Regions from separate parts of the Mesorhizobium sp. CAU 1741 genome, predicted to be linked through region 2. Evidence: predicted binding sites of a transcription regulator. Region 2 holds the regulator's gene; each other region holds the start of a gene.
What was found. The regulator HrcA, encoded in region 2, represses chaperone genes, less so after heat shock. The targets are predictions, from matches to a motif close to GTTAGCACTCNCNNNNNGNGAGTGCTAAC.

Region 1 (10,622 bases), 470 kb from region 2:
GGGCAGCGCCCGCGCCGCCGCCCGCAGCGCCTGGCGCTTGCGGTCCGCATTGCGCGAGACGCAGCCGCGCAAGCGGGCAGCCAGGCTGGCCACCGTCGCTTGCAGTTCGGCCTTCACCGGCACCGCGATTTCCGCAGCGCCCGTCGGTGTCGGCGCGCGCATGTCGGCGGCATGGTCGATCAGCGTCCAGTCGGTCTCGTGTCCGACGGCTGAGATCACCGGAATGCCCGACGCAGCAACCGCGCGCACGACGATTTCGTCGTTGAAGCCCCACAAATCCTCCAGGCTGCCGCCGCCACGCGCCACGATGATCACGTCCGGTCGCGGGATCGCGCCCAGTGGGTCAAGGGCGTTGAAGCCCTGGACCGCCGCAGCCACCTCCGCACCCGTGGTCTCGCCCTGCACACGCACCGGCCACACCAGGACATGCAGCGGGAACCGGTCGGTGATGCGGTGGATGATGTCGCGGATGACCGAACCGGTCGGGGACGTCACCACGCCCACGACGCGTGGCATATAGGGCAGAAGCTGCTTTCGCGCATCGTCGAACAGGCCCTCGGCCGCCAGCTTCCTGCGCCGCTCCTCCAGCAGCGCCATCAGCGCGCCAGCCCCGGCGGGCTCGATATTGTCGATGACGATCTGGTATTTCGACGAGCCGGGGTAGGTGGTCAGCTTGCCCGAAGCGATGACCTCCATCCCTTCCTCGGGCTTGAATTTCAGCTTCGAGAACGTCCCTTTCCAGACCACGGCCTCGATGCGTGCCCGGTCGTCCTTGAGGGCAAAATAGGCGTGGCCCGACGAATGCGGCCCGCGATAGCCGGAAATCTCACCGCGCACCCGCACATTGCCGAACGCGTCCTCGACGGTGCGTTTCAGCGCACCGGAGATTTCGGAAACGGTAAACTCAGCCGCGTTGCTGCGCGAATCGGCCTGGAAGATGTCGGTCATGGATGCAGCTTGGCATTAGGACGGCCTCGCCCGTCAAGTCAGCGACAGTGTTACCACTGCCACAACTCGATGCCGAAGGCCCGCTCGAGGTGCCGACGAGTGGCGTTCTCGAACGCATCGGGCCATGGAAGGTCTAGCTCCGCGGCAAGCCTTGTGGCTCTCGGGAAGAAGTTTTTAGCCAGCGCTGAATGAGCCTTTAGTACGTCGGCCCGTGTCGGCCCCGGATAGGGTAGGGATTCAAGTTCCGCCATCTGATCGGCGGTGATGATTCGGCTCAGATGGAGCGCACCGCCGCGCTCCGGCGACTGGGTTTCCTCGATCATCAATTTTGTAAGCAGGTCGCGCAGCAGGCCGGCGCCGGTGACGCCCAGCACCCGTTCGTCGCGTCCCAGCCCGACGACGATCAGCCCCAGCACGCGGATGAATTCGCGAATGAGATGGTCGACCTGTTGGCCGTTCGGCGCTGTTTTTCCGGGATAAGCAGGCAGTGTATCGAAGATGCCTTGCCTGTCGACGAGCGGCACCAGCGTTGCGCGACTGGCGCCCGAGGAGGGCACCCGGTCGAGAAATGCAGCAGGCGTCAGGATATGGACATCGATCCGCAGCCAGTCTTGGGTGATCGCATTCAGGAGCGGACCGCCACGGTCAAGCCGGTTCCAGAAGACCACGGGCGAAATGGCTTCCACGATTCCCTGCCAAGCTGCTGCCGTCAAATCCCCGCTGTCGGCGTCGACCAGTCCGATGAAGTCCAGATCGCTGTAGGCATCCGCGGAACCGCGGCCGAAGCTGCCTCCGAGAAACAACGCCTCGAAACGCATGTCGCCAGAGACCGCCGCCCCGATCTTTTCGATGAATGCCTGCTGCAGCGGCGAGGCGTTGGTGTGCAAGCTCACCACCCCGCCATGGCCGAACGCTGCTTCTGGCGCTTGATGCGGGCGAAGGCCATGCCGTCGAAGTCGAACTGGCCCGGCTCTTCGGGCACCGGCACTGAAATGTTGTCGAGGCTGTCGGCGATATGGCGGGCGAGCGCGTCGACGACTTCCGGCTGGCTCGAATGTCCTCGGATGATGCCTATGCGCACGTCCGGCAAGGCGCCGAATCCGTCCGCCTCGCCCAGGATGCGCATGCCCGGGCGCAATGCACATTCGGGCAGGATCGACACCGCCTGGCCCGAGAGCACGGCGGCGATGATGACGGTGGCCGACCAGCTCGTGAACAGGATGCGGTAGTCGCGTCCCATCTGGTCGAGCATGTCGCAGGCCGCCCGGCGCCACATGCAACTCGTGCGGCCGACCGCCATCGGCAGCACGTCCTCGGCATGGATCGAGTGATTCGCCGACGTCACCCACAGCAGCGGCTCGCGCCGGACCACTTCCGACGTCCCGCCCTTGTCCCCATCATGGGTGACGATGGCGATGTCGAGCTGGCCGCGCTTGATCTGGTCGATCAGGTTGATCGTCGGCTCGCAGATCACCGATAGCTCGACGCGCGGGTTGGACCGCGAGAAACGTGCCATGATCTCGGGCAGGAAACGGTCGGCATAGTCGTCGGGCGTGCCGATGCGGATATGGCCTTCGAGGCTGTTGTCGTCGAATGCCGCCAGCGTCTCGCGATTGAGCCGCAGGAGACGCCGCGCGTAGGTGAGCAGCCGCTCGCCTTCCTCGGTGAGACGGTTGGTGCGGCCGTCCTTCTCGAACAGCGCTTTGCCGAGCCGCTCCTCCAGCCGACGCATCTGCATCGACACGGCGGACTGGGTTCGGTGGACCTCTTCCGCTGCCTTTGTGAAGCTGCCGGTGTCGGAGATGGTGATGAAAGTGTGGAGCTGGTCGAGATCGAGAGGCGAGGCCATGGCATCAATCCATAACGTTCATTGATCCGATACATTAAAAACATTCGTTAGACTAATCAATGCCGCGATGCGATCGTCACATTGTTCAAACCAGCAGGTGCGACGCGCCACGGCCCATTCCGCATTCGACGATGCGGTGCGCCGGCGTCTTGTCTCGCCTTGAGAAACGATGAAGGAGACACGTCATGACCGCCCTCGACCACCCCACGCATGCGATCGGTGCCGGAACGCGCACGGTTGCCACCGTGGCGCGTCTGACCGAGGTGTTGCGCATGTTCGTACGCTCCGTGAAGAATCGCCGCGAACTGAATCACCTTTGGCGACTGTCAGACCACGAACTCGCAGACATCGGACTGATGCGCACGGACATCGAGGTCGTCACCCATGCGCCGCTCGGCGTGGATCCGACGGTCCGCCTCAACCGTATCGCGCGTGAGCGCGGCATGGTCGAGATGAGTGCCCGGCGCGTCTGCTGAAACAGTTCTTAAGTTACGCAGGCAAACTCCCACACTCCCGCCGGATCCCCTTCCGGCAGCCTGCACACTGCCCGGCCATCGCGAGAAGGCCGGGCTTTTTTTGGTTACCTGCGGTCTGGGGTGCGCCGCCACTTGGGTGCGTCCTACCGCCTTTGCTTCATCCCTTGCAGAAACTGGTCAAACACCGATTCCATGTTCTTCTGGTAACCGTCGCGCGTCTTGGCGCCGGCCTCGAACATGTCGCCGAAGAGGTCGTCATACGGCGTACGTGCGCGACCGCTCGGATTGGCTTTCGGCTCGGGCGCCGCGGGAGCCTCGGGCCGGACCTGGCCGCCGCCCATCATCTCCTCGAAGATGCGGCCGAGCGGGTTGTCGCCGAAAGGCGTCTGTGGCGCCTGCGGCTGGGGTTGCGCCTGACCGCCGCCGCCGAACATGCCTTCGAGGATCTTGCCAAACGGGTTATCGAGGGGAGAGGGCTGGGCCTGCGGCTGCGGCGGCATCATGCCACCGCCCTGCCGCATCATCTGCTCGATGATCTCCTGCAGCGGATTGGCCGATGCCCGAGTCCCTGAGGCGCCGACCTGTCCGGTGGATTGCTTGAACAATCCGCCCATGATCATCGAGGCGAGTGCGGGCAGCATCTGCTTCAGCAAATCCTGCCCTATGCCGGTTGCCTGCGCCGCCTGCGAGGCGACGGCGCGTGACAGGTCCTTGGAGCCGAAAAGATGGCCGAGAATGCCATTGCCTTCCTGTAGTCCCTGCTGGGAGAAGGCGTTGCTGGCGTCCTCGAAATATCTGGCGTGCTGTCCCGACGAGAGCGCCGAGAGAAACGCGCCGAGGTCGCCCGGGCTCGATGCGTTGCGCTTCAGTCCCTGGCTGAAAGCCGGCAGAAGCGCTGCAACCGCTTCCTGAACCTGGGCCTGCGAAAGGCCGTACTGCTTCGCCATCTGCTGAAACGCGTGACCGTTCTGCGCGTTGGCAAGCATGTCGTATAGGGGCAGCATCGCGGTATCCTCCCGGTTCCTGTTACCGGGAGACTACTCCAACCACGATCGCGCTCAATAGGCGTATTCGATGAAGGCGGGTTCGATCGAGCCGCCCCAGCGTGTGTGGAACGCCCGCACCATTTCTTCGGAGCTGGTGGTGCCGCGTGCGACCACCTCCTCAAGCGGCGCGAGAAAACCCGTCTCGTCATAGCCCTCGGCGTTGTTGCGGGCGCGATTCGCAAGGCCGGTTCGCGAAATATCGAGGACCTCGCGGGCGACGTCGCGAAGCGAGTGGTTGCGGAAGGCGGTGTTGAGCGCTTGCGCCGGAACGGTTTCGCGCATCGCGCTGACTTCCTCGAAGGTCCAGTCCCGCGTCAGCGCTTCGGCGGCATCGAGCGCGGCATCGTCGTAGAGCAGTCCGACCCAGAACGCCGGCAAGGCGCAGATGCGCCGCCACGGGCCGCCGTCGGCGCCGCGCATTTCCAGGAAGCGCTTGAGCCGCACGTCGGGGAAAAGCGTCGACAAATGGTTGGCCCAGTCACCCATGGTCGGCAGGCCGTCGGGCACCTCGTTCCTGAGCGCGCCGTCCATGAATTGGCGGAACGTGACGTGGGTGACGTCGAAATAGCGTCCCTCGCGGATCAGGAAATACATCGGCACGTCGAGCGCCCATTTGACGTAGTCGGCGAAGCCGAATTCGGGCGAAAAGCAGAAGTCGAGCAGGCCGGAGCGCTGGTTGTCGGTGTCGCGCCAGATGTCGCCGCGCCAGCTCTGCAGGCCGTTGGGTCGGCCCTCGGTGAACGGCGAGTTGGCGAACAGCGCTGTGGAAAGCGGCTGCAGCTTGAGCGAAACCTGCATCTTGCGGCGCATGTCGGCTTCACTGTCGAAATCGAGATTCACCTGGATCGTGCAGGTGCGGTACATCATGTCGAGGCCCTTCGTGCCGACCTTCGGCATGTAGGCGGTCATGATGTCGTAGCGCGACTTGGGCATGCGGGGCGTTTCGGCGAGCGTCCATTTCGGGCTGCCGCCAAGGCCGAGAAAGCGGATGCCGAGCGGCTCGGCGATCTGGCGCAGTTGCGCGAGATGGGCGTTGCCTTCGCGGCAGGTCTGGTGGATGGTCTCGACCGGCGCTCCCGACAGTTCGAACTGGCCTCCCGGCTCAAGGCTGATCGCGCCCTGGCCGGTGGGCTCGACAAGCCCGATGATGTGGCCGGCGTCGATGATCGGCTCCCAGCCAAGCACGCGCTGCATGCCTTCCAGGATCGCCCTGATTCCGTTGTCGCCCCCATAGGGAACCGGGCTGTTGCCGTCGACATAGAAGGGAAACTTCTCGTGCTCGGTGCCGATGCGCCATTCTTCCTTCGGCTTGTTGCCGGCGGAGAGGTAGGAGACAAGCTGATCCATGCCCTCGATGGGCTGAAAATCCGTCGTGTCGCGCGCCATGTCGTTTCCTCAGTCATGCCCGGCCGGCCGTTCGCAGCAGCGGCGCGCGAGTGTTGAACGCAAGAGCGGTCCGCGATCAAGCGAAAAATCCTGACAGCATGTTGACGGTTGCTTGATGCTCAGTGCCAATCGCCGACCGTTGCCTGGACCAATGCGAGTGCCGCGACGGCGGCGGTATCGGCCCGCAATATGCGTGGACCGAGCGGGATCGCGCTGACGAATGGCAGGGCGCGCAGCATCCGCCGCTCGTCGTCCGAGAAACCGCCTTCCGGCCCGATCAGCAGGCAGAACCTGGTTTCGGTGATGGATTGGAGAGCGGGCAACGGATTGTCGGTCTCGGTATCCTCGTCGCAAAAGATCAGCCGCCGGTCCGTTTCCCAACCTCCGAGGAACTGTTCCAGCTTCAGCGGCGGGCGGATGGATGGGATGGAAAGAACGCCGCATTGTTCGGCCGCCTCAATGGCGTTGGCCTGGATCTTGTCGAGCGATGGCTTGGCCATCTGGGTGTGCTGGGTGATGACGGGCTGGATCACGCCGACGCCCATCTCCACAACCTTCTGGACGAGGTAGTCCAACCTTCCGACTTTCAACGGAGCGAAGGCATAGACGAGGTCGGGGGTGGCCGGCTGCGAGCGCGTCCGATCGGCAACGCGAAGCCGAACCGCCTTCTTTCCAACTGCCGCGACATGCGCGGCCCATTCTCCGTCTCGCCCGTTGAAGACCAGCAATGGCGCCCCTTCCGCCATCCGCAGGACGCGGGCAATGTAGTGGCTCTGTCCCTTGTCGAGCTCGAATTCGACGCCGGCTGCGAGATCGTGCGGCACGAAAAGCCGCTGCAGTTTGTAGTTCGCGCGCATGGACGCTGTGATGCGGAAATGACGGACCTGGGTCAAGCGGGCATGTGGGCGCCAGTTGCATGCCAGAGCGGTTCGTATCCCGCCTTAAGGGCCATGACGTTTGCCATCGGCGTGAGCAGCAGTGCAGCTTCCGGGAGCGAGCGGGCAGGTCCGTAGCCCGAAAAGCTCCATGGCATAGCCGTCCCGTAGCGTACCATGAACGCACTGTCGCCAATGCCGATCGCCGTGCCGTCGGGAAGGGCGGCGATTTCCGTTGCGTCGAGCCGTGGCCGGCTCGTCGTGCGCTGTTCGTGCACCGTCGCGTCCAGCGCTGGCGCGTTCGGCTTGCCGCTGCAGGCGAGGAAAACCGCCGCCGCTTCCCTTCGGCAGTAGAAACAGGGGCGATGGCCTGCGGCGAGTGCGGTGACTTCGTCGAGGAAGAAGAGTTCCGTCCAGCCGGGGCCGCCGGAAGGGGCGTTGCGCCCCATCGGGTCGCGCTTCACGCCGCGCGGATGCTCGAGCGTGCAGATGATCCATGCCTTTGTCGTCCAGCGTCGTGACAGCAATGTCCTCGTTTGCGGGTCATGGATGACGCCGCGATTGCCGGTGAACAGGCCGCGCGCCGCGACGGCATGGATGCGGCCCGATGGATCGACGCGGTTCTGCAGCGGCACCGGCTTCTCCTTTGCTGCGTGGGTTTCCTCATGCTATCGCTCGCGCGCCCGGCTGACACCACCGATATGGAAGATTTGATGCGCGTTCTCGTTGTCCAGAATTTCGAAGGGACAGGTCTTGGCCAGGTCGGCAGGGCACTCGCGGAACGGGACGCGGACATTCATCTGCTGCGGGCCGACCGGCAGGCGGCCATTCCGCGCAGGCCCGAAGGCTACGACGCGCTGATCGTGCTCGGTGGCGGCCAGAACGCCCTTGCTGACGACGCCTGTCCGTGGCTGCCGGCGCTGTGCGATCTGATGCGGGCCTTCGCCGAAGCCGGCCGCTCGGTGCTCGGCATCTGCCTCGGCAGCCAGCTTCTTGCCCGTGCCTATGGCGCGGAAAACATCATCGGTGGAGCGTCGGAATTCGGCTGGCGCCAGGTGGAACTCAACGAGGACGGCGAAGCCGATCCGCTGTTTGCCGGCGTCGACGCCGCGTTCCCGATCTTCGAGTGGCACGACGACACCTTCATCCTGCCGCGCGGCGCGGTGCGCCTGGCCGGCAATCTCGACGTCCACAACCAGGCATTCCGCGTTCGGCGCGCCGCCTACGGCATCCAGTTCCATTTCGAGGCCGACACCGCTCTCGTCGCGCAGTGGAACAGCGTGTTCGAAGACTGGCTTGCCGATCGCCAGCCCGACTGGCACATGCGACACCCCGAGCAGGCAAAGCGTTTCGGGCCAGCGGCCGACACGGCCGGTCTTGCGATCGCGCGCAACTGGGTTCGCACGATCATTCCGGCCTGATGATCTTGACTCGTTTCGCCACAATCACTATCTGGGCGTCACGTTAGCACTCACCAAAAGGGAGTGCTAACCGATATCCGGCTCCGCCGGATGGAGGAAATCCCTTTTTATCCTTATCGAGGACACCAGAGATGGCAAAGTCGAAATTCCGCCCGCTCCATGACCGTGTGGTCGTTCGTCGGGTCGAGTCCGAGGCGAAGACCGCCGGCGGCATCATCATTCCGGACACTGCCAAGGAAAAGCCGCAGGAAGGCGAAGTCATCGCCGTCGGCTCCGGCGCTCGTGACGAAGCTGGCAAGCTCGTCCCGCTGGACGTCAAGGCCGGCGACCGCGTGCTGTTCGGCAAGTGGTCCGGCACCGAAGTCAAGCTCAATGGCGAAGACCTTCTGATCATGAAGGAATCCGACATCATGGGCATCGTCGGCTGACGCCGAGACCTTCCGCATTCAATCGCATTCTGGCCTGTTCGACGTCGAACGGCTTTGAAAACAGGAGCTGAACATGGCTGCCAAAGACGTAAGATTTTCCCGTGATGCCCGCGAGCGCATGCTGCGCGGCGTCAACATCCTCGCCGACGCGGTGAAGGTGACGCTCGGCCCGAAGGGCCGCAACGTCGTCATCGACAAGTCCTTCGGCGCTCCGCGCATCACCAAGGACGGCGTCACCGTCGCCAAGGAGATCGAGCTGGAAGACAAGTTCGAGAACATGGGCGCCCAGATGGTGCGCGAAGTGGCCTCGAAGACCAACGACATCGCCGGTGACGGCACGACGACGGCAACCGTGCTTGCCCAGGCGATCGTGCAGGAAGGCCACAAGGCCGTAGCAGCCGGCATGAACCCGATGGACCTGAAGCGCGGCATCGACCTCGCCGTCACCGACGTCGTTGCGCAGCTCGCCAAGGCCACCAAGAAGATCAAGACTTCGGAAGAAGTCGCGCAGGTCGGCACCATCTCCGCCAATGGCGAGAAGGAAATCGGCGAGATGATCGCCAAGGCGATGCAGAAGGTCGGCAACGAGGGTGTCATCACCGTCGAGGAAGCCAAGACCGCCGAGACCGAGCTTGAAGTCGTCGAAGGCATGCAGTTCGACCGCGGCTACCTGTCGCCGTACTTCGTCACCAACCCGGACAAGATGGTTGCCGAGCTGGAAGACGCCTACATCCTTCTCCACGAGAAGAAGCTCTCCAACCTCCAGGCGATGCTGCCGGTTCTGGAAGCCGTCGTTCAGACGTCCAAGCCGCTCGTCATCATCTCCGAGGACGTAGAGGGTGAGGCTCTGGCCACGCTCGTCGTCAACAAGCTGCGTGGCGGCCTCAAGATCGCTGCCGTCAAGGCTCCGGGCTTCGGCGATCGCCGCAAGGCCATGCTCGAGGACATCGCGATCCTGACCGGTGGCCAGGTGATCTCGGAAGACCTCGGCATCAAGCTCGAGAACGTCGGCCTGAACATGCTGGGCCGCGCCAAGAAGGTGCAGATCTCCAAGGAGAACACCACCATCGTCGACGGCGCCGGCAAGAAGGCCGAGATCCAGGGCCGCGTTGCCCAGATCAAGCAGCAGATCGAAGAGACCACGTCGGACTACGACAAGGAGAAGCTGCAGGAACGCCTTGCGAAGCTCGCTGGCGGCGTTGCGGTCATCCGCGTCGGCGGTGCGACCGAAGTCGAGGTCAAGGAAAAGAAGGACCGCGTCGATGACGCCCTAAACGCGACCCGCGCGGCCGTCGAAGAAGGCATCGTTCCCGGCGGCGGCACCGCGCTGCTGCGCGCTTCGGCCAACCTGAAGGTCAAGGGCGAGAATGCCGACCAGGAAGCCGGCATCAACATCGTCCGCCGCGCCCTGCAGGCTCCTGCCCGCCAGATCGCGACCAACTCGGGTGACGAGGCTTCGATCGTTGTCGGCAAAATCCTCGACAACAAGTCGGCTACCTTCGGCTACAATGCCCAGACCGGCGAATACGGCGACATGATCGCCAACGGTATCGTCGATCCGACCAAGGTCGTTCGCACGGCGCTCCAGGATGCCGCTTCGGTTGCCGGCCTGCTGGTCACCACCGAGGCCATGATCGCCGAGGCTCCGAAGAAGGATAGCCCGATGCCGGCAATGCCCGGCGGCGGCATGGGCGGTATGGGCGGCATGGACTTCTAAGAAGTCCGTAACGCTGAAAGTTCGAAGGGGCGGCAGCGATGCCGCCCCTTTCTTTTGGCCTGCGGCAACCAAATGCTGTCCTTACCGTTGATGCACGCCGCAACTGTGCGGCTGCGCGAAGGAAAAGCCAGATGGTCAATAAGGATCAGGTCAAGGGTGTCGCCAAGCAGGCAAAGGGTTCCGTGAAGGAAGCCGCCGGCAAGGCGACCGGTTCGAAGAAGACCGAAGCGGAAGGCAAGGCCGAAAAGGCCGCCGGCAAGGTCCAGAAGGGTTTTGGTGACGCCAAGGACAAGGTCAAGAAGGCGCTCTGAAACGCCCCATTGACAGGCAGCACGGATTAGAGGAGTGGCGACGAGCCGCTCCTTTTTTGCATGATGGTACGGGTTTATTGACAGCCGGGAGACGCAAGCCTACGAGAGGCAAGGCACGAGGCGCCGGCCACCCGCGGCGAAAGCAATGGTGAAGCCTCGATCCGA
Region 2 (10,622 bases):
AGGCTCGGGCAAACCGTATTCAGCGGCCGATTTGGCCTCCAGGCCGAATGGGCCGATAAGGTCGGCGATTTCCGCGAGCTTGCCCTTGTTGTGGCTGGCCACAACGATCCGCTTGTCGTCCAGCGTGCGCATCTACAGTCCCCAAATCCTCGGTTCGGCGATTTCGAGCGAGTTTCCCGCTGGATCGCGAAAATAGATCGAGCGTCCGCCCTGCGGCCATTCGAAATCGGCCTCGATCTCGACGCCGTGTTTCCCCAGATGCGCCTTCCAGCGCTCTATCTCATCGGCGGTGCCGCGGAAGCACACATGGCCGTTGCCGGTTGTGCCATGCGGCGGAACCGGCAGACGCGCATCGGGCGCCGGCGGCTTCACCGTCTGTGACGGATCAAAAAGCAGCAAGACGCCGTCACCGCAACGGAAGAAGACATGGCGTTTCTCTAGCCGCGTGAGCACTTCGAGGCCCATCACGTCGCGATAAAAGGCCTCGGCCTTATCGAGATCGTCGACGTAGAGCGCCGATTCGAGGATGCCCGAGGGGGTCATTGCATGAGTCTCGTTGCCGGTACGACTTACGCGATCGCCATCGTCTGGAGATTGACCAGCCGCGCGATGCCATTCTTGGCAAGCGCCATCAATGCCGCGAATTCTTCCTCGCTGAAAGGCTCGCCCTCGGCGGTTCCCTGGACCTCGACGATCCCGCCCTTGCCGGTCATGACGAAATTGGCGTCGGTGCCGGCCGACGAATCTTCCAGATAATCGAGATCGATGACCGGTACGCCGTTGTGGATGCCGCAGGAGATTGCCGCCACATGGTCCTTGAGCACCTTGCCGACGCTGACCATCTGGCGCGTTTCCATCCACTTCAGGCAATCGTGCAGCGCAATGAAGCCGCCGGTGATCGATGCCGTGCGGGTGCCGCCATCTGCCTGGATGACGTCGCAATCGACGGTGATCTGCACCTCGCCCAGCGCCTGCAGGTCGACCACGGCGCGCAGCGAGCGGCCGATGAGACGCTGGATTTCCAGCGTGCGCCCGCCCTGCTTGCCCGACGACGCTTCGCGGCGCATGCGATCGCCAGTCGAACGCGGCAGCATGCCGTATTCCGCCGTGACCCAGCCCTTGCCGGAGTTGCGCAGCCATGGCGGAACGCGTTCCTCCAGGCTTGCGGTGCACAGAACATGGGTGTCGCCGAACTTGACGAGGCACGAACCCTCGGCATGCTTGGAGACGCCGCGTTCGAAGGAAATGGCCCGCATCTCGTCGGGCTGGCGTTTTGATGGCCGCATGGTCGTTTTTTGTCCCTTTTCGATGTGCGGGGGCTTGTAGCCTCCACAGCCCAAGGACGCAAAGGAAAAGGCTGATGCTGTTTGGAGCGTTGCGTCGCGCGACGCCTCGACTATATCTTCGTTCATGGACGAAACGAGGCCCACGATGACCAAGCCACTGGTTGAGCCGCACCTGCAGTCGCTCGACGGACGCTCGCGCGACATCTTCCGTTTCATCGTCGATTCCTACCTGCGCGATGGTGAGCCGGTCGGCTCGCGCAGCCTGTCGCGGCTCCTGCCGCAGTCGCTGTCGCCGGCGACGATCCGCAACGTGATGAGCGACCTGGAACATCTGGGCCTGATCTACGCGCCCCACATCTCGGCGGGGCGGCTGCCGACGCAGGCCGGGCTGCGCTTCTTCGTCGACGCGTTCATGGAGCTCGGCGACCTTTCCGACGACGAGCGGCGCGTGATCGAGGCGCAGGTGAAGGCTTCGGGCAGCGGCGCGACACTGGAGCACATGCTGACGGAGGCGAGCCAAATGTTGTCGGGCATGTCGCGCGGCGCGGGCCTCGTGCTGGCGACCAAGAGCGAGGTGCCGCTCAAGCACATCGAGTTCATCCAGCTCGAACCGCTGAAGGCGCTGACCGTGATGGTATCGCAGAATGGCGACGTCGAGAACCGCGTGCTCGACCTGCCGGCAGGTATTACCGCGTCGCAGCTCCAGGAAGCATCGAACTTTCTCAACGCTCATATACGCGGCCGCACACTGGCGGAAGCGCGCACGGAAGTCAGCCGTCTGCACGAGCAGACCCGGGCAGCGCTCGATTCGCTGTCCCAGGACCTGGTGGAACGCGGGCTGGCGGTGTGGGCCGGAGCGGAAAGCGGGCTGCCGGCACGTCTCATCGTTCGCGGCCGTGCCAACCTCCTCGAAAACGTCACGGCGCAGGCCGACATCGAATTGCTACGCCACCTCTTCGACGATTTGGAGACCAAGGAAGGGCTGATCCAGCTCCTCGACCTTGCCGAGGAGGGCCATGGCGTTCGCATCTTCATCGGGTCGGAGAACAAGCTGTTCTCGCTGTCGGGCTCGTCGCTCGTCGTGGCGCCATACCGCGACAAGGATTCGCGCGTGGTGGGCGCTCTGGGCGTCATAGGGCCGACGCGCCTCAACTACGCCCGCATCGTGCCGATGGTCGACTACACCGCGCAGATCATAAGCCGGCTCCTGAGATAGTATCAGGTGCACCATGGCTCGCGCCGGCCCGTCCATCGGCGTGCAAGCCCCTCGCGCACCAGGATCGCGCCAGCTTCACCTGAAGGTGTATCGGCGCGTGCGAGGGTCCGGCCATAGCGGTCGTGGCCACTGCGGGACAGCGTGATCTCCCGGTTGGAGAGGATTTCGCTCAAGCGGGATTTTGCCTGTTGCGCCAGGTTACGTTCATAGGAACAGGCACCCTCCATCTCTGGCGCATCGATGCTTTCGAGCCTGACCTTCTCGCCCGACAGCCAGAAGGTGTCGCCGTCGACGACGCAGGACACACGGCGGCCACCGCCGCAAAACGGCATCGGTCGCACCAGTCCCACCAGCGTGGCCGGCTGGCTCTGGCTCTGGCTCTGGCTGGCGGGCAGGAACGACTGGACGAAGGATAGCGCCTGCCCGGGTCCAAACTCCGACGCGGCAACGGCACCGATGCCGGCCGCGAGCGTCAGGACCCACAGCGACCGCAGGACACCAGCCTCCCTTTTGCGCGCGCGCATGGGATCGGGCAGGCCAGCTTCCTTCAATGTGTAGGACCGACGTCGCTTTCCGAATCTGCGCATGCGCGCCTCCTCGGCCCGCAATATCAGCGCGAGGTTTCGCAAGGCTTATCGGATTGGATCGAATGCTAGCCGTTCAGGCGCGGCCAGGTGTCGGACAGGCGATAACCGCCGGGCCACGGGTCGGACGGGTCGAGCATGAGCTGATGCGTACCGGTCACCCAGGCGCGCCCGGAAATCAGCGGATAGATCGCGGGACGTCCGGCAACGGTCGTTTCCGACTGGATGCTGCAGCGGAATTCGGAACCGATGATCGAGCGGCCGACAAAGGTCTCTCCGACCTTAAGCTCGCCACGCGCATGCAGAACCGCCATGCGTGCCGAGCAGCCGGTTCCGGTGGGAGAGCGGTCGATCTTGCCGGGGCGAATGACGACCGCGTTGGCCCCGGTGAGCACGCCGGCCTCGCGCTCGACCGGCGCAGCCATCTGGCAGAAGGAGAAATGGTCCCAGTCCGGGTTTTCGGGATGGACGAAGCCGATCTGCTCGTCAGCCGCTGCGGTGATCCTGACGCCGAGCTCGGCGATCTCACGGGCTTCGTCCGGGCGGATCGCAAATCCCAGCGCATGCGCATCGACAATGACGAAGCTGTCGCCGCCGTAGGCCGTGTCGACTGTGATCGTGCCGTGGCCGGGCACTTCCAGCTTCACGCCGAGCTTGTCGGCGAAGGACGGCACGTTGCGGACCTCGATGCGCTCTGCCTTGCCGTCGCGGCATTGCGCGGTGACTTCGATCAGTCCGCCAGGCGCTTCGAGCGTCATGGTTGTGACCGGCTCCTGCATCGGTACGATGCCCGTATCGAGCAGGACCGTTGCGACACAGATGGAGTTGGACCCCGACATGGGCGGCGTGTCTGCCGGCTCCATGATGATCCAGCCCATCTGTGCGCGTGGGTCCTTGGGAGGAACCAGCAGATTCACATGGCGGAAGACCCCGCCGCGCGGCTCGTTGAGCACGAAATTGCGCAGCGTCTCGTCGCGCGCGATATAGCGCGACTGTTCCCAGATCGTGTCGCCGGGCGGTGGAAGAACGCCGCCGACGATGACGTCACCGACCTCGCCTTCGGCATGGCAACTGACGACATGGACGATCTTCGACGTGCGCATAGCTGAACTCAGGCCAGTTTCGAGAGCAGCATCTGGTGGTCTGCCGCCGAAATGGCGATGCCGTCGCGCAAGGACTTTTCACGGATCACGAGGCGCCGGTCGCCTGGCAGGCGTTCCTGCCCGGCCTCGCGCGTCAGCTCGCAGATTTCCGATACGCGTTCTCGGAACACGCCATTTCCGCCGCGCTCCGGATCGATGACGATGAAGAGCTGACCGGTCTTCGGCGTCTGCGCGCCCTTGAAGTCGCTCCAGTCGAACTCGCCGGAGAAGTAGCCGCCGGTAAGCGCTGCACCCAGGATTTCGACCATGAGAGCGATGGTCGAGCCCTTGTGGCCGCCGAACGCCAGCAGCGCGCCGCCATTCAGGATCACCTTGGGATCGCGCGTCGGCTTGCCGTCACTGTCGACGCCCATGCCTTCGGGCAGGAGCCTGCCTTCGCGCGCGGCGATCTGCACGTCGCCATTGGCGATGGCGCTGGTGGCCAGATCGAAGACGAAAGGCGGCTCATCCTTGCGTGGCGCGGCGAAGGCGATCGGGTTGGTGCCGTAGAGTGGCTTCTTTCCGCCGAACGGGACGACGCAGGTCATGCTGTTGACGAAGCTAAGCGCCACGAGGCCTTCATCCGCAAAAGGCTCGACATCCGGCCAGAGCGCACTGAAGTGGTGCGAGCGGCGGATCGCCAGCAATCCTATGCCGTGCTGCCGGGTGCGCTCGACCAGCAGGTCACGCGCGGCGAAGAAGGCCGGCTGGGTAAAGCCACTTTGCGCGTCGACGCGGATGAAGGCGCCGCCCGTATCCTCGACGACCGGTACGGCCTTGCCGTCGACCCAGCCGCTTGCCAAAGACGAGACATAGCCGGGTATTCGGAAGATGCCGTGGCTGTGCGAGCCGTCGCGCTCGCAGCCGGCGCAGTTGGCCGCGAGGATACGTGCGTTTTCAGGCGAGACGCCGTGACGGACGAAGATGCGCTCCAGCAGGTCCGCCAGTTCGTCGAAGGACAGGGCGGCCGTTTCCGATGCGGCCGTGCTCATGCGGCACTGCCCAATCGCTGACCGACGAGCGTGGTCCAGTATCGCAGGCCGTGGATGATCGCATCGTCATTGAAGTCGTATGCCGGATGGTGAAGGCCGGCGGAATCGCCGTTGCCGATCCAGACGATGGCGCCCGGCCGCTTCTCCAGCATGTAGGAGAAATCCTCCGCGCCCATGGTGGCGGCGCAATTTCCGTCGACATTGGCTTCGCCGGCGACCGTCGAAGCCGCAGCGATGGCCGCCTGGGTCATGGCCGGATCATTAACGGTGACGGGATAGCCGGGACGCCAGTCGAGTTCGGCCTCGACCTCGAACAAGCGCGCCGTGTTGGCCACGATGTCGCGAAACCTCTGCTCGACGTCCTCGCGTGTTTTGGGATTGATGGTACGGATCGTGCCGCCGAGCGTGACGGAGGCTGGAATGACGTTCAGCGCCTCGGGGCTGCCGGCGGCGATGTGCGTCAGCGACACCACCACGGGATCGAACGGATCGGTGTTGCGCGAGGCGATCGACTGGGCGGCCGTCACCAGATGGGCGCAGGCCAGCACGGAGTCGCGGGTCTCGTGCGGCGAGGCGGCGTGGCCGCCACGGCCGTTGAGCGTGATCATGAAGCGGTCTCCGGCCGCCATCATCGGTCCCGGCTTCGTGGCGAACGAACCGACCGGACGCCCAGGCTCGTTGTGCATGCCATAGACTTCGTCGATGCCGAAGCGCTCGAGCATGCCTTCCTCGATCATGACGCGGCCGCCCGCGCCGCCTTCTTCCGCAGGCTGGAAGATGAGCACCACCGTGCCGGCGAAATCCCGCGTCGCGGCCAGATGCTTCGCGGTTGCCAGCATCATCGCGGTGTGTCCGTCATGGCCGCATGCGTGCATCATGTTCGGCACTTTCGATGCATAGGGCAGATTGGTCTGCTCCGACATCGGCAAAGCGTCCATGTCGGCACGCAGGGCGACGGTGCGGCCCGCTCCCAGCCGCCCGCGGATGACGCCGACCACGCCCGACTTCGCGATGCCCGTCGCCACTTCGTCGCAACCGAATGCCCTCAGCTTCTCGGCCACCAGGGCCGCCGTCTTCGGCAGGTCGAACAGAAGCTCCGGCTGCTGATGGATCTGGCGGCGCCAATCGGCAGCCTCCTTGGCGATTGCTTCGAGTGCGTCAGGGGAAGTCATGCGGTCCTCCGTGTCGTCGATCATCCAGCGCGCCGGAACGGCGAGCGATCCGGGTCGGGATCCGGCATAGCATCCAGAAGCATGCGTGTGTATTCGTTCTGCGGCGAATCGAAGATTTCCGCGACCGGTCCCTGTTCGACGATCTTGCCTCGATAGATCACGGCAACGTCGTCGCAGATGTAGCGGATGACGCCGAGATCGTGGCTGATGAAGAAATAGGTCAGTCCCAGTTCCTGCTGCAGCCGGTGCAAAAGGTTGAGCACGTCGGCCTGAACCGAAACGTCCAGCGCCGATGTAGGCTCGTCGAGGATCAGCAGTTCGGGCCGTACGGCCAGTGCCCGTGCGATGCCGATGCGCTGCCGCTGGCCGCCGGAGAACTCGTGCGGATAGCGGAACAGATGCTCGGTCTCCAGGCCGACCTGGAGCAGCAGCTCGACCACGCGCTCGGTGCGCTGGCGCGAGGACAGCGCCATGACGTCACGGTGGATCACCAGTGGCTCGGCGACGATGTCGTGGATCGTCATGCGCGGGTTAAGCGAGGCGTAAGGGTCCTGGAACACGATCTGCACCTGCGCGCGCAGACGGCGCATCTCGGCTGCGGAAAGCGCGTGAATGTCCTTGCCGTCGAACCGGATTGCCCCCGAGGTCAGCGTGTCCAGCCGCAGGATGCAGCGCGTCAGCGTCGTCTTGCCGGAGCCGGATTCACCAACCAGGCCGAAACTGGCGCCCTTCGCGATGGTGAGGCTGACATCGTCGAGCGCCGTGAAGCTCTGCCCGCCCGCCAGCATCCCGCGACGCGGGGTCTGGAAAATCTTGGTGACGTTGACAATTTCGAGGCTCATGCGAGGGCCTCCGGGGAAAGCCCGCCAATGCCGCGCAGTTCGCCCCGCTTGGTGTGGACGGTCGGCACCGAATCCAACAGCGCCTGCGTATAGGAATGGCTCGGATTCTTGAGCACGTCGCGCACCGGGCCGGCTTCGAGAATCCTGCCGCGGTACATCACCGCCACATGGGTGCAGATCTGGGCGACAACGCCGAGATTGTGGGTAATGAGCAGCACGCCGATGTTCCGCTCGGCAACCAGATCGTGGATTAGCCTTAAGATCTGCGCCTGTACCGAGACGTCGAGCGCGGTGGTGGGCTCGTCGGCGATCAGCAGGTCAGGCTTGCCGATCATCGCCATGGCAATGAGAACGCGCTGGCGCATGCCGCCCGAAAACTGGTGCGGATAATCATCAATGCGCTGAGCGGCATCCGGTATGCCGACCTTGTCGAGCATGTCGATGGCGGTCTGGCGCGCGGCGCGGCGGAAGGCCTTGCGCGACGCGCCGGGCTCCAGGCCCAGAACCGACGGGTCCGAATGTCCGGCGTGGAGCGCGACGTCGACGATCTGGGTGCCGACGCGGAAGACCGGGTTGAGGTTGGTGGTCGGGTCTTGGAAGATCATGCCGATGTGGCGGCCGCGCAGCGCGCGCATGTCCCGGTCGCTGGCAGTGAGCACGTCCTTGCCCTGAAATTCGATCGATCCGGCCAGATAGCGCCCCGGCGGCGTCGGGATGAGGCGGGAGATCGACAGGCCGGTGAGCGACTTGCCCGAGCCGGTTTCGCCGACCATGCCCCAGATCTCACCGCGCTCGATCTTGAGGTCGATGCCGTGCAGTATCTCGGTCTCGCCCTCATAGCTGCGCATGGCGAGCTTGAGGTTCCTGATGTCGAGAAGCGTCATCAGTGCCTCCTATCGCCGTGCCTTGGGGTCGAGCACGTCGCGTAGCCCGTCGCCAAGCAGGTTGAAGGCCAGGACCGCGAGGAAGATCGCCATGCCGGGCGCGACCGCCGTCCACCAGTAGTCCGGCATGTAGCTGCGCGCACCGGACAGGAGCGTGCCCCATTCCGGCGTCGGCGGCTTGACACCGATCCCGACGAAGCCGAGCGAGGCGACGGTGAGGATCGCGAAGCCCATGTCGAGCGAGGCTTTGACCACGATCGGCGAGACGATGTTGGGCAGGATGTGCCGTCCCAGTATCCGCGCCCACCCCGCGCCGAGCGCATGGGCTGCGACGACGAACTGCTCTTCCTTCTTGCCGATCACCTCGCCGCGGACCAGACGCGCATAGGCAGGCCACCATGTGATGGAGATGGCGACGATCATGTTGAAGACGCCGCTTCCAAGTGCTGCCGCCACCGCCATGGCGAGGATAAGGCTCGGGATGGTGAGCAGCAGGTCGGTGATGCGCATCAGGATTTCGTCGGTCCAGCCGCCGAAATACCCGGCGACCGCTCCAACCGCCGTGCCCACGACGATGGCGATGAAGACGACGGCGAGGCCGGAGAACAGCGAGACCTGCGAACCGACCACCACGAGGGAGAAGATATCCTGTCCCAGTTCGTTGGTGCCGAACCACGCGTCCGCCGATGGCGGCAGGAAGCGCGCGGCGGTGTTGGTGCCGCCTGCCACGTGCTCGGGATGCGGGACGATGTAGGGCGCCAGGATCGCTATGACGACGAGCGCGACGACGATGGTCAGCCCGATGACCGACAACCAGCTCTGACGAAAGCGGTAGTACGCGCGGCCCCAGTTCTCCATGCGCGCGGAGCGGTTGCGGGCGGGAATGACGATCTGAGTTTCGGCCGTCATGCGTAGCGCACCTTCGGGTTGAACACGCCGTAGAGAACGTCGACGACGAGCATGGTGAGCAGATAGATGATCGCGATGACAAGCGTGACCCCGATCACCGGCATGAAGTCCTGGGTCAGGATTGCCTGGGTCGCATAAAGCCCGAGGCCTGGCCAGTCGAAGACCGTTTCCACCAGCACCGTGCCGCCGAGCAGCCACGAGACGTAGAGGCCGATGACAGTGAGGGTCGAGGTCATGGCGTTCTTCAAGACGTATTTGAACAGGATCAGGCGGCTCGACAGGCCGAGGGCGCGCTCGGTCATGACGTAGTCCTGCTGGAGCACCTCGATGGTTGAGGCGCGCATCATGCGCATGATGGTGGCCAGCGGCGACAACGCCATCGCAATCGCCGGCAAGGCCAGATGAGCGGCGGCGATCTGGAAGGCATAGAGATCACCCGCGATCAGCGCGTCGATCGTGTAGAGGCCGGTGACGGTGTCCGGCGGCGATTCAATGAATGGATATCGCCCGGCGAGCGGCAACCAGCCGAGCCACGCGGCAAAGGCGAGCTGCAGCATCAGGCCCAGGAAAAAGCGCGGCATGGCGATGCCGCCCAGCGCCAGCGTGCGGGTGACGTAGTCGAGCGGGCCATTGCGGTAGACGGCGGTGAGCAGGCCGAGCGGGATGCCGAGCACGACCGCGATCAGCAGGGCGGCGAAAACCAGCTCGAGCGTCGCCGGCAGATATTCAAGGATGTCCTGAAACACCGGACGGCGTGTGAAGACCGAGGTTCCCCAGTCGCCCTCCAGCAGACCGGTCAGGTAGGTCCAGTACTGGATCGGCAGCGGCTGGTCGAAGCCGAATTGCTGGCGCAGTTGCGCGATCGTTTCCGCCGACGCGTTCGGACCCGCGGCGAGGCCGACAGGATCACCGGGCAGGAGACGCGCGACGACGAAGAGCAGCAGCGTCAGCCCGATAAGGATCGGAATGAGCAGGAGAAGCCGGCGCAGGATGAACAAGACCATGGAAAGCTCCGATTTGCCGGGACGGGCCGGTGAGCCCGCCCCGGCGAAACGTCATGCAAGCGACAGCGGCCAGACCTCGAAGGTGTTGGCGGCCACCGGGCAGAACTCGTAGTCCTGCACACTATCGCGCATTGCGAACTTGCGCAGTTCCAGAAGGCCGAAAATATCGGGGGCGTCGTCGACCACGAGTTCCTGGAACTGGCGGTAGAGATCGGCCCGCTTCTCCTGGTCCACCTCGGCACGCGCTTCCTCGATCAGCCGGTCGACCTCGGGGTTGCTGTAGACCGGATTCTGCCACTGGCCGTTGCGCGACGAGTGGTAGGCGGCATAGGCGGTGTTGTCCGGATCGGCATAGTTGGCCGACTGGAAGATCGAGTAGAAGTCCGTCATCGTGTCCGGCGACTTGGCCATCGCGACGATGTCCGGCCAGACCATCGGGCGGATGTCCAGGTCGATGTTCAGCGCCTTGAGCGATTCGAGCAGGATCAGGCACCACCGGCGCTGGTTCTCGTAACCCGCCGCATGCATGATCGACAGCGTGAAGCCGCCGTCCTTGTATTCGGACTGGGCGAGGTATTCCTTGGCCTTCTC
Region 3 (10,622 bases), on a different contig from region 2:
TGGTAGCCGCCCAGCCGCTGGTTGAATGTCTGCTTGCTGTTGCTCTGCGTGGCCATGGACATGCTCCTTCGTGATTGGGGATGAAGATCAGCCTTCCGGCCACGATGACCGAACGGTTCAGGCACGGCTCAGTAACCCATGCCGCCGCCGTTGCCGGCCGCGCCTCCGTCCTTCGCCGGGATGTCCGCGATCATCGCCTCGGCGGTGATCAGCAGGGCGGCGATCGACCCGGCGTCCTGCAACGCGGTCCTGACCACCTTGGCGGGATCGACGATGCCGGCCTTGATCATGTCGACATAGGTCTCGGTCTGTGCGTCGAAGCCCTGGTTGCGGTCCTTGCTGTCGGCGAGCTTGCCGACCACAATCGAACCCTCGACGCCGGCGTTCTCCGCGATCTGCCGGATCGGTGCCTCGAGTGCCCGCAGCACGATCGAGATGCCGGCGCTGATGTCGGGGTTCTCACCGCTCAGCGAGGCAAGGGCGGAGCGGCCCCGCAGAAGCGCCACGCCGCCGCCCGGCACGATGCCTTCCTCGACCGCCGCGCGCGTCGCATTCAGCGCGTCGTCGATCCGGTCCTTCCTTTCCTTGACCTCGGTCTCGGTCACGCCGCCGACGCGGATCACGGCGACGCCACCAGCGAGCTTGGCAAGGCGCTCCTGCAGCTTCTCCTTGTCGTAGTCCGAGCTGGTGTCCTCGATCTGCGCCTTGATCTGGGCGATGCGCGCCGCGATGCCGGCCTTTTCGCCCGCACCGTCGATAAGCGTCGTCGTATCCTTCTCGATGACCACGCGCTTGGCCCTGCCGAGCATGTCGAGCGTGACGTTTTCCAGCTTCACGCCGAGATCCTCGGAAATCATCTGGCCGCCCGTCAGCACCGCGATGTCCTCGAGCATCGCCTTACGGCGATCGCCGAAGCCGGGCGCCTTGACGGCCGCCACCTTCAAGCCGCCGCGCAGCTTGTTGACGACGAGGGTGGCGAGCGCCTCGCCCTCGACGTCCTCTGAGATGATCAGCAGCGGCTTGCCGCTCTGGACCACCGCTTCGAGGATCGGCAGCATCGCCTGCAGGTTGCCGAGCTTCTTCTCGTGGATCAGCAGGTACGGGTCGTCGAGTTCGACGCGCATCTTCTCGGCATTGGTGACGAAGTAGGGCGAGAGATAGCCGCGATCGAACTGCATGCCCTCCACCACGTCGAGTTCGGTCTCGGCCGACTTGGCCTCCTCGACGGTGATGACGCCTTCGTTGCCGACTTTCTCCATCGCCTTGGCGATCATGGCGCCGACCGTCGCGTCGCCATTTGCGGCGATGGTGCCGACCTGGGCGATCTCGGCCGACGACTTGACCTTGGTGGCCCGCGCCTGGATCTCCTTGACGACGGCGGTGACGGCGAGGTCGATGCCGCGCTTCAGGTCCATCGGGTTCATGCCGGCGGCGACGAGCTTGGCGCCCTCGCGCAGGATCGATGCCGCGAGAACCGTCGCGGTCGTCGTGCCGTCGCCGGCCAGATCGTTGGTCTTCGAGGCCACTTCACGCACCATCTGCGCGCCCATGTTCTCGAATTTGTCGGCGAGTTCTATTTCCTTGGCGACCGTCACGCCGTCCTTCGTAATGCGCGGCGCGCCGTAGGCACGGTCGATGACGACATTGCGGCCCTTGGGTCCGAGCGTCACCTTCACGGCACTGGAGAGGAGTTCGACGCCGCGCAGCATGCGGTCGCGCGCGTCGGTGGAGAATTTGATTTCCTTGGCAGACATGGTGTTGTTCCAGTTCGGTAATGGTGCGGGGGGTCGACGTCGGGGCTGCTCAGGCGGCTTTCTTGGAGGCCGCCTCGGTCTTGTCGACAATGCCCATGATGTCGGTTTCCTTCATGATGATGAGGTCTTCGCCGCCGATCCGCACCTCGGTGCCAGACCATTTGCCGAAGAGAACGATGTCGCCCTGCTTGACGTCGGGCGCCACCAGCTTGCCGCTGTCGTCGCGGGAGCCGGGGCCGACGGCGACCACCTCGCCCTCCTGGGGCTTCTCCTTGGCGTTGTCGGGAATGATGATCCCGCCCTTGGACTTCAATTCGCCTTCCGCGCGTCGGATGACGACACGGTCGTGGAGTGGCCGGAATTTCATGAAAATGCTTTCTGAAGGCTGCGCATAGGGCGCCAACCTGTCCAACATAGCCCTTCTGGCACTCCATTGATAGGACTGCCAAATGTATTTCTGCGGCGTGCGATAAATATCCGTCACGGAAATTCTTGCCGCGCGCCAAGATTTTTTCATCCATTCCCGCCGTTTTCATCGAAACCGCGCCTTAGCGAGAAAAACAGCGGGAATTTTTATTTTCGGCTAAAAATAAAAATCCACTCGTGCCTTGTGTGATGCGAGGGATGAGCGTATATTCCGACTACGTTGATTTGGCCGACTTGGCTTCTGCGGTGTCAGAGACCCGCCATTCACCACCGAATTATCGAGAGAACGCATCGCGCCGCTTCGGCGCGTGCCACCCGTTCGAATCTGGAATAGCGTTCCTGTGCTGACCACGGATGTACTGGCAGCCTGAACCTCTTCCGGTTCGGATGGGACCATTTTGGAACACCCATCCGCCCGATCGGCGGAGACATCTAGACTTAACAACCATGACAACACGCACCACGCAGACCGTCGCCCGGTTTTCCTCGTCCTTCCTGCTGCCCGGTTTCGACGCCCCGCAGCCGGCGGGAGACTATCGGGTCGACCAGGACGAGGAGCTGATCGAAACCTCCTCGCGCCTTGCCTGGCGACGTGTCGGCGCCTTTGTTCATTTGCCTGCGATCGGCATTGAAGGTCGGACACATCAGATGGTGCCTGTGAACCCCGCGGACCTCGATGCCGCGCTCGAAAAGGACCAGAAACGATGATGACCACCGCCACAATCGCACAGAGAAATGCGCGCCAGGAGCGCCGCGACGCCTCGATCCACGTCTTCGCAGTCGGACAGATGGTAAGGATCAAGGGTGGCTTTGGCCGTCCTGCCCAGGCGTCCGACGTCTATCAGATCACCGCCCGGCTGCCGCCGCGTGGAAACTCGCCGCAATACCGTATCCGCAATGACGAGGAACGCCATGAGCGGGTGACGACACAGGACGATCTCGAGCCGGTGAGCGTGTCGCAATCCGGATCTTCACTCATCGAAAGGACGTTCGGCCATGGCCAAGGGACAGAAACGAAGCACGCGCGAGATCAGGAAGCCGAAGCAGGAGAAGGTTCCGCCCAAGCCTGAAAGCGCTTTCGGCAGCCAGATCAAGCTCGCCACGAACGCCAATGCACCGCGCGGCAAGGCCACCAAGCCCTGACCGCGTGATCTGGCGCGAAAGCCTGACGAGGTCTTGACGCTGCCAGACGCATGACGAACCGGACGGCAGCCCGACGGCGTCCGTCCGGACGTTCTATCTTTCCCGAAGGAGCGCCTGCCATGAGCCTGGAATTCCCAAATCGCAGCCGCAGCTTCGACGAAGCGCGCAATGCCATTCGCTTCATCGGACATGACGGCATGTTCACCGTGCCGTTCTTCGTCGAGGCCAGCGCGCTGGCGCGGCCGGGAAGCGCGGCGCTCTCGGAAGCCGATTGCCTGAACGCCTTCGATGCTGCCCGCAGCTCGATCCACGATGTGGCGCGCGAGGCCTATTCGCAGGCGCGCCGCACCTCATACATCCTCACCGCCGCCGATTTCCGCTAGGCCACTGCCAGTGCTCATTCGCTACGGCTACGAAATCACGCTGACCTGTGAGCAGCCGACACCGCTGGTGTGCCTGCTCTCGGTCCATGACGACCGCGCCGGCGACATCGCAGTCGCCGAAACGACGTTCACCATCCCCGAGGTTCCGGTGACGAGCTACCGGGATCTCTTCGGCAACAAGTGCCTCCGGCTCGTCGCTCCGAAAGGCGATCTGACGATGTGGGGCGACGCCACCATCAAGGACGACGGCAGGCCCGACAGGATCGTGCCGGACGCACGCGAGATCGCCGTGGCCGACCTGCCGGACGATTGCCTCGTCTACCTGATGGGCAGCCGCTATTGCGAGACCGACCGCCTCAGCCAGTCGGCCTGGGACCTGTTCGGCAATATCTCCCCCGGCTGGGGGCGCGTGCAGGCGGTGTGCGACTTCGTCCACAACCACATCCGCTTCGACTACATGCAGGCGCGCTCGACGCGGACCGCCTTCGAGGCCTTCAACGAGCGCGTCGGAGTCTGTCGCGATTTCGCGCATCTGGCGGTGACGTTCTGCCGCTGCCTCAACATTCCGGCCCGCTACGTCAACGGCCACCTCGGCGACATCGGCGTGCCGGTCGTCGATCCCATGGATTTCAGCGCCTGGATCGAGGTCTTCCTCGACGGCGAATGGCACACCTTCGATCCGCGCAACAACAAGCCGCGCATCGGCAGGATCGTCGTGGCGCGCGGCCGCGACGCGGCAGACATTCCGCTGATCAATTCCTTCGGGCCGCACGTCCTGAAGTCGTTCCGCGTCTGGACCTATGAGGTGACGGAGCTGCCCGCAGAATAAGAGCATGGCGTGTCGCTGAGGCTACGCCATGCCTTGTCTTTCTCCCGTCGACGGGGCAGCAATAGCACAGCCAACATAGGACGTGCCGTATGCTTCCCATCTACATTACCTACCTCAACCGCTTCGACATCGAGGCGGCCATGCTCACCGATGCCGAGATCCTGTCGGCGATCGAAACCAGCCTCGCCATGCAGGGCCGCGGCGAGACGGTGATCGAGCCGCGCATGCATCTTGAGCCGCGCGCCGGCGTCGAGGGCCACTTCAACGTGCTGCGCGGCTGGATCGGCGGCGAGATCGACGCGGCCGGCGTCAAGGTGGTGGGCGACTTCGTCGACAACTACAAGCAGGGCATGCCGTCCGAATTCGGCGTGCTCAACCTGTTCGATCCGCGCACCGGCAAGCCGACCGCGATCCTCGACGCCAGCGGCATCACCGACATGCGGACGGGCGCAGTTACCGCCATCGGCGCCAAGCACCTGGCGCGCAAGGGTTCGAAGGTGCTCGGCCATATCGGCGCGCGAGGAACCGCGTACTGGAACGTGCGCCTGCTCGACCACCTCTTCGACTTCGATGAAATCCGGGTGCATTCGCGCCGCCCTGAAAGCCGCAACACGTTCGGCGAACGCCTGAGCCGCGATCTCGGCAAGCCGGTGAAGGTCACCGACGACTGGCGCTCCTGCGTCGAAGGCGCCGACATCATCGTCGAGGCCTCGCGGCTGAGCCAGCCGGAACCGATACTGAAGACGGAATGGATCAAGCCGGGTGCGCTGATAGTACCATATGGCACCATGAGCGCGGTCGAGCTGTCGCTCACAGACATCATGGCGAAGATGGTCGTGGATGACTGGGGCCAGTGCAAGGGCGGCAAGTTCGGCTCGCTACGCGCCCATGTCGAGGCGGGCAAGCTGTCAGAAGACACGCTGCACGCCGAGCTTGGCCAGATCGTCGCCGGCGCCAAGCCTGGCCGCGAGAGCGACGACGAGACCAATCTGTTCTGGCATCGCGGGCTTTCGCTTTCGGACATCGCGCTCGGCCATGCCTTCCTGACCAAGGCGCAGGCGATGGGCGTGGGGCATCGGCTACGCTACGCATGACGCGGCTGGTCTTCGGCGAACGGAGGCTGACGGTCGAGGATGTGGCCGCCGCCGCGCGCGGTCCCGTCGATACCGAGGTCAGCACGGCGCTGTGCGGCCGCATGCACGAGGCGCGCGCCGTGCTCGACGCACATCTCGCCGCCGGCACGCCGGTCTACGGGCTCAACACCGGGCTTGGCGGCAATATCGGCCACCGGATCGAGGCGGACGAGGCGGCCGTGCTGCAGGCCGAGCTGGTGATGGCGCGGGTCGCGGGGGTCGGCGCGGCTTTGCCCGTAGAAGTTTGCCGGGCGGTGCTGTTCTGCCGCCTTGCCGGCCTTGCCCAGGGCGGCGCAGGCGTGTCGGCGCCGGTCTACGACCTCATGGCGCGGATGCTGGCGCGCGACGTCGTTCCCGTCATTCCCTCACGTGGCTCCAGCGGAGCGAGTGACCTCGTTCAGACGATGAGCATCGCGGCGGTGGTGATCGGGGAAGGAGAGGCGTATTTTGAGGGACGCGTGGTCCCGGCGGCTGAGGCGCTCGCGGGGGCAGGGCTGGAACCACAGCGCCTTGCGCCCAAGGACGGGCTTTCCGTCGGCAGCGCGTCATCGGTGACGGCCGCGACCGGCGCTCTCGCCATCGCGGCCCTCGACGATTTGGCCGCGATGCATGTCGCGGTCGCAGCGCTCGCCTGCCAGGGCCTCGGCGCCAGTCCACACATCTTCGACGCCGATGTCGCCGCCGCCCGTCCCGCCGCCCGTCAGGTCGAGGCCGCAGCCCTTTTCCGCGCAGCACTGGACGCCAGCGACTATTTCACGCGAACGCCGGAGAAGGTGCAGGACGCCATCTCCTTCCGCGCCCTGCCGCAGGTGACCGGCACCCTGCTCGGCGCGCTCGAGGCGGCCCGCCGCGAGATCGAGATCGAGCTCAACGCGGCGGCCGACAACCCGCTGGTGATCGATGGCGCGGTGCGCCCGTCTGCGAACTTCCTCACAGCGTCGATCGCGCTGGGTTTCGACACGCTGGCCATCGCCGTCGCCCAGCTTGCCACTGCCAGCGTCCAGCGATCGATCAAGCTGATGACCGGGCGCCTTTCCGGCCTTGCCAACTACCTGTCGCCGGTGGGCGGAGCGTCGGCGGGCTTTGTGCCGATGCAGAAGTCTCTTGCGGCGCTGCATGCCGAGATCAGGCTGAAAGCTACGCCGGCGAGCCTCGACGCGATGGTTGTCTCGGAAATGGTGGAGGACATCGGCACCAACGCCACGCTGGCGATCTCCAAGCTCGCCGAACAATTGGAGCCGCTGCGCTGGCTCGTCGCCATTGAGGCGCTGCTGGCGGCACAGGCAGTCGATTTGCGCCGCGGGATAGAACCGGTCAGGCTGTCCGGGCTAACCGCCCACATCTACGACTCGGTTCGCTCCGCGGCGCCGGTTCTCGACCGCGACCGCGCCACCGGACCGGACGCAGCAGCCGTCCATCGCGCCCTCCAAGACGCGGCAACCATCGCCAAGGTGCGCAGCCTGCTGGGGTAGGGAACGTCAGGCGACGGCCTGGCGATCCCGCCTTGCGAGCAAGAGGGAGCCCACGATCGAGAGAACGGCGAGGCCGGCGGCCACAGGCGATTCGGCTCCGACATAGATCGGCGACAGTCCGACCGCAATCGCCCCGATCCACAGGCCGAGATAGATCGCCCAGGAGGTGAGTGTGGTGCGCCGGAACATCATCGACCGGCTGATCAGCATGATCGCGGCAACCGTGGTGGCAAAGACCAGCACGATGGCGAACCATGTTCCGTCGAGCAGTAGGGCTGGATCGTAGACCCAGATGAACGGCACGAGGTAGGCGACGAAGGAAAACCGCATGCCGGTCCATCCGGTCTTCCACATGTCCGCTTCCGCCAGCCCGGCGGCAACGAAGCTCGACACGGCGACCGGCGGTGTCAGAAACGACAGAACGCCGAAATAGAAGATGAAGAAATGCGCCGCCAGCACCGGCACGCCCATCGTGGTAAGCGCCGGGGCGATGATCGAGGCGAGGATGATGTAGATCGCGGTCGAAGGCATGCCCATGCCGAGGATGATCGACAGGATCGCGGTGATCACCAGCATGCCGAACAGGCCCCAGTTCTCGCCGATGCGCGACAGCACGAAGGAGAGCGACTGGCCGAGCCCGGTGATGTTCATCACGCCGACGACGATGCCGGCGGCGCCCGCGATCAGCACCAGCGGCACGATTGACTGGCCTCCGTCGAGGATCAGCCGCTTCCATTCGTCGAGCGTGCGCATGCGTCCCATGAACAGCGCCAGGACGAGCAGCAGTGCGGCCGAGGCAAGGGCGGCGAAACCCGGCGTCATGTTGGCCCAGAAGATCAGGTAGATGAGCACCGCCAGCGGCAGCACGAAGATCCAGCCCTTGGCGAAGACGGCGCCGAGGCGGGGCAGGTCGGCGCGTTCCATGCCCTTCAGCCCGTCGCGCGCCGCGACCGCGTCGACCTGCATGAACAGGCACAGATAATACAGGACGGCCGGCAGGAGCGCGGCAAGCACGACCTCCCCATAGCCGATCTGCAGGAACTCGGCCATCAGGAAGGCCGTGGCGCCCATCACCGGCGGAGCGATCTGGCCACCCGTGGAGGCGACCGCCTCGATGGCTGCTGCATGGTGCGGGCGGAAGCCGGTGCGGCGCATCAGCGGTATGGTGACGATGCCCGTGGACATGATGTTGCCGACCGGCGAACTGCTGATCGAGCCAAACAGCGCCGAGGCAAGGATCGCAACCTTGGCCGGCCCGCCGCGGCGGTGGCCCATCATTGCAAGCGCGATGTCGGTGAAGAACTGAGTTGCGCCGCTGACTTCCATCAGGCGCCCGAGCACGATGAAGGCGAGCACGATCGACGCGATGATGACGAGCACCAGGCCCGGGATCGCGTTGGTGTCGGAGTATAGGTAGAAAGAGAGCTGCTGCAGCGACACCTGGTCGGCCTGCAGCGGCGGGGCAAGCAGGTAGCCGAACATGCCATAGACGAGCAGGGCCCACACCAGCAGCGTGATCGACAATCCGCACACCTTGCGGATCGCTTCCATCAACAGCAGGATCGCGATGAGCGCGGGCACGAATTTCGACGGCGTTGCGCCGGCGATGTCGAGAATCCAGAACTGAAAATTATAGGCAAGCCACAGCCAGCAGGCGATCGAGGCGAGGCCGGCGGCGATGTCGATCGCGCCCGGCTTCTCGCCATAGGGCTGGCTGATGAAGGCGGCGGCGACAGCGACACCCAGATACGGCCCCAACCATTCGGCCTCGATCAGCGAAATGCCGATACGGGGCAGGAAGTTGATGGCCCAGACGATGCCGCCAACCATCAGAAAGAACTGGTAGAAACGCAGGAGAAGCTGACTTGCTGGATACACGTCGACGATCCGCCCGTTCTGGCAGGGACAAGGTGAAAAAATGCGGCGGCCGGCGTGTCGCCGGCCGCCTCACTGGCTGATCAGCCGGCCAGAAGTTCGTCCTGGCGTGCCTGGTGCTCATCGCTCCACAGGCCGATCTCCTTGAAGTAGCGGATCGCGCCGTCATGGTAGGGATGGCTGAAATTGGGCGAGGCGAGCTGGTCGTCGGCCACCGCGCGCAGCATCGGCAGATTTTCCTGCATCGCGCCCCAGCTCTCATGAATCGCCTTGACCAGTGCGTAGGCGTCGTCCTCGCTCATGCTTGCGCCGACATTCATGAAGACGTCGAACTGCGCCACGCGCGTCGGCTCGGTGATGCCGACGAAGGCCGGCCCTGGGTTGAGCGTGGTTGCCGAGAAGCCGGCGACTTCCTTCAACGCATCCTCGTTGTCGCCAAGGCCAAGTACGCGCAACCCGCCCGAGATCGAGGCGTCGGCTTCGCGCAGCGCCGGGATGCCGAGCACCGAGGCGGAGGCGACGACGCGGTCCTCGACGAGTGCCCGCGTGGCATCGGGAATGCCGGCGACGGTCTCGCCGTCGACGTCGTCCGGCGTCAGGCCCGCGGTCGCCAGGATAGCCGCATTGACCTGGTTGAACGAGGCGATGGCGCGGTACTGGGTGATGATGTGCTCGCCCTTCAGGTCGGCGACGGTGGTCTTGCCGGATTCGGTGCGGGCATAGAATGCATAGGGCGAGCGCGAGATCAGCGTCAGCGCGCGGATATCGGTCAGCCGCTGGTCATAGGCGCCCTGGCCCATATAAGCTTCCGACGAGTCGAGTGCCGAGTTTATGCCCATGGTGATCTCGCCGCGATGCAGCATGGGGATGTATTGCGAGGTGCCGCCGAAGGGCCGGGCAGTCGACGGGATGCCCAGCGCGTCCTGGATCGCCGCCGACACGGTGGTGCCGATCTGGTGATAGGCGGTTCCGGCGGGGCCTGTGCCGATCGTGGCGCGGCTTGGCTGGGCGACCGCGACGGCCGTCGTGGCGAGCGAGATGCCGGCCGCGAGGGACAGGCTGCGGATTGCGTGCAATGAAATGTGCATGTTCATGATCCTCCCTGATCAAAGACGGCACCGACCGATGAAGGGCCGCGCCTATATAAGGCTACCTGTTATCTACTTGAAAGAATCTCTGATAGCAAGATTCCTGATATCGCCTACTCAACCTTGAGGCCCATCGAGCGGGCGATGAGGTTTCGCAGCATCTGCGAGGATCCCGCCGCGACCGTCGCGCTGCGGGCATCGCGGTAATGGCGCTGCATGGGAAACTCCATGGAGTAGCCATAGGCCCCGAAGATCTGCATGCCCATGTTTGCGACCTTGGCGTAGGTCTCCGACGAGAACAGCTTGGCCATCGATATCTCGGCCAGCGCGTCGTCACCCTTCGAAACCTTCCACGCCGCCTGCCACATCAGGGTGCGGGCCGCTTCGACCTGGGTCTTCATGTCGGCCAGCATGTGGGCGATCGCCTGGTTGGCACCGATCGGCTTGCCGAACTGCTTGCGCTCGCGGGCATAGTCGGCGGCGAGGTCGACGACGGCGCGGGCCGCGCCGCAATTGCCT

Region 1: a site for HrcA is predicted at 8,044-8,072, ahead of groES (co-chaperone GroES). Genes of this name have one in related genera too.
Region 3: a site for HrcA is predicted at 2,176-2,204, ahead of AAFN84_RS17335 (co-chaperone GroES). Genes of this name have one in related genera too.

Annotation. Positions count from the first base shown of each region.
Region 1 is NZ_JBDOQP010000002.1:443,521-454,142, reverse strand. It holds gene xseA (exodeoxyribonuclease VII large subunit) at 1-948, opposite strand, end outside; gene AAFN84_RS09085 (hypothetical protein) at 999-1,841, opposite strand; gene AAFN84_RS09080 (LysR substrate-binding domain-containing protein) at 1,838-2,797, opposite strand; gene AAFN84_RS09075 (DUF1127 domain-containing protein) at 2,983-3,273, shown strand; gene AAFN84_RS09070 (DUF937 domain-containing protein) at 3,417-4,277, opposite strand; gene AAFN84_RS09065 (glutamate--cysteine ligase) at 4,332-5,705, opposite strand; gene AAFN84_RS09060 (16S rRNA (uracil(1498)-N(3))-methyltransferase) at 5,825-6,562, opposite strand; gene AAFN84_RS09055 (hypothetical protein) at 6,595-7,215, opposite strand; gene AAFN84_RS09050 (type 1 glutamine amidotransferase) at 7,294-8,001, shown strand; gene groES (co-chaperone GroES) at 8,133-8,429, shown strand; gene groL (chaperonin GroEL) at 8,503-10,146, shown strand; gene AAFN84_RS09035 (CsbD family protein) at 10,278-10,457, shown strand.
Region 2 is NZ_JBDOQP010000002.1:912,777-923,398, forward strand. It holds gene AAFN84_RS11195 (non-canonical purine NTP pyrophosphatase) at 1-132, opposite strand, end outside; gene AAFN84_RS11200 (VOC family protein) at 133-543, opposite strand; gene rph (ribonuclease PH) at 570-1,286, opposite strand; gene hrcA (heat-inducible transcriptional repressor HrcA) at 1,432-2,502, shown strand; gene AAFN84_RS11215 (thermonuclease family protein) at 2,505-3,089, opposite strand; gene AAFN84_RS11220 (proline racemase family protein) at 3,155-4,189, opposite strand; gene AAFN84_RS11225 (Ldh family oxidoreductase) at 4,198-5,220, opposite strand; gene AAFN84_RS11230 (M20 aminoacylase family protein) at 5,217-6,392, opposite strand; gene AAFN84_RS11235 (ATP-binding cassette domain-containing protein) at 6,413-7,234, opposite strand; gene AAFN84_RS11240 (ABC transporter ATP-binding protein) at 7,231-8,118, opposite strand; gene AAFN84_RS11245 (ABC transporter permease) at 8,128-9,027, opposite strand; gene AAFN84_RS11250 (ABC transporter permease) at 9,024-10,031, opposite strand; gene AAFN84_RS11255 (ABC transporter substrate-binding protein) at 10,083-10,622, opposite strand, start outside.
Region 3 is NZ_JBDOQP010000004.1:171,943-182,564, reverse strand. It holds gene AAFN84_RS17345 (hypothetical protein) at 1-56, opposite strand, end outside; gene groL (chaperonin GroEL) at 129-1,754, opposite strand; gene AAFN84_RS17335 (co-chaperone GroES) at 1,804-2,121, opposite strand; gene AAFN84_RS17330 (hypothetical protein) at 2,628-2,888, shown strand; gene AAFN84_RS17325 (hypothetical protein) at 2,888-3,250, shown strand; gene AAFN84_RS17320 (DUF1488 domain-containing protein) at 3,443-3,706, shown strand; gene AAFN84_RS17315 (transglutaminase family protein) at 3,717-4,535, shown strand; gene AAFN84_RS17310 (ornithine cyclodeaminase family protein) at 4,625-5,629, shown strand; gene AAFN84_RS17305 (aromatic amino acid ammonia-lyase) at 5,626-7,140, shown strand; gene AAFN84_RS17300 (TRAP transporter fused permease subunit) at 7,147-9,018, opposite strand; gene AAFN84_RS17295 (TAXI family TRAP transporter solute-binding subunit) at 9,099-10,109, opposite strand; gene AAFN84_RS17290 (acyl-CoA dehydrogenase family protein) at 10,217-10,622, opposite strand, start outside.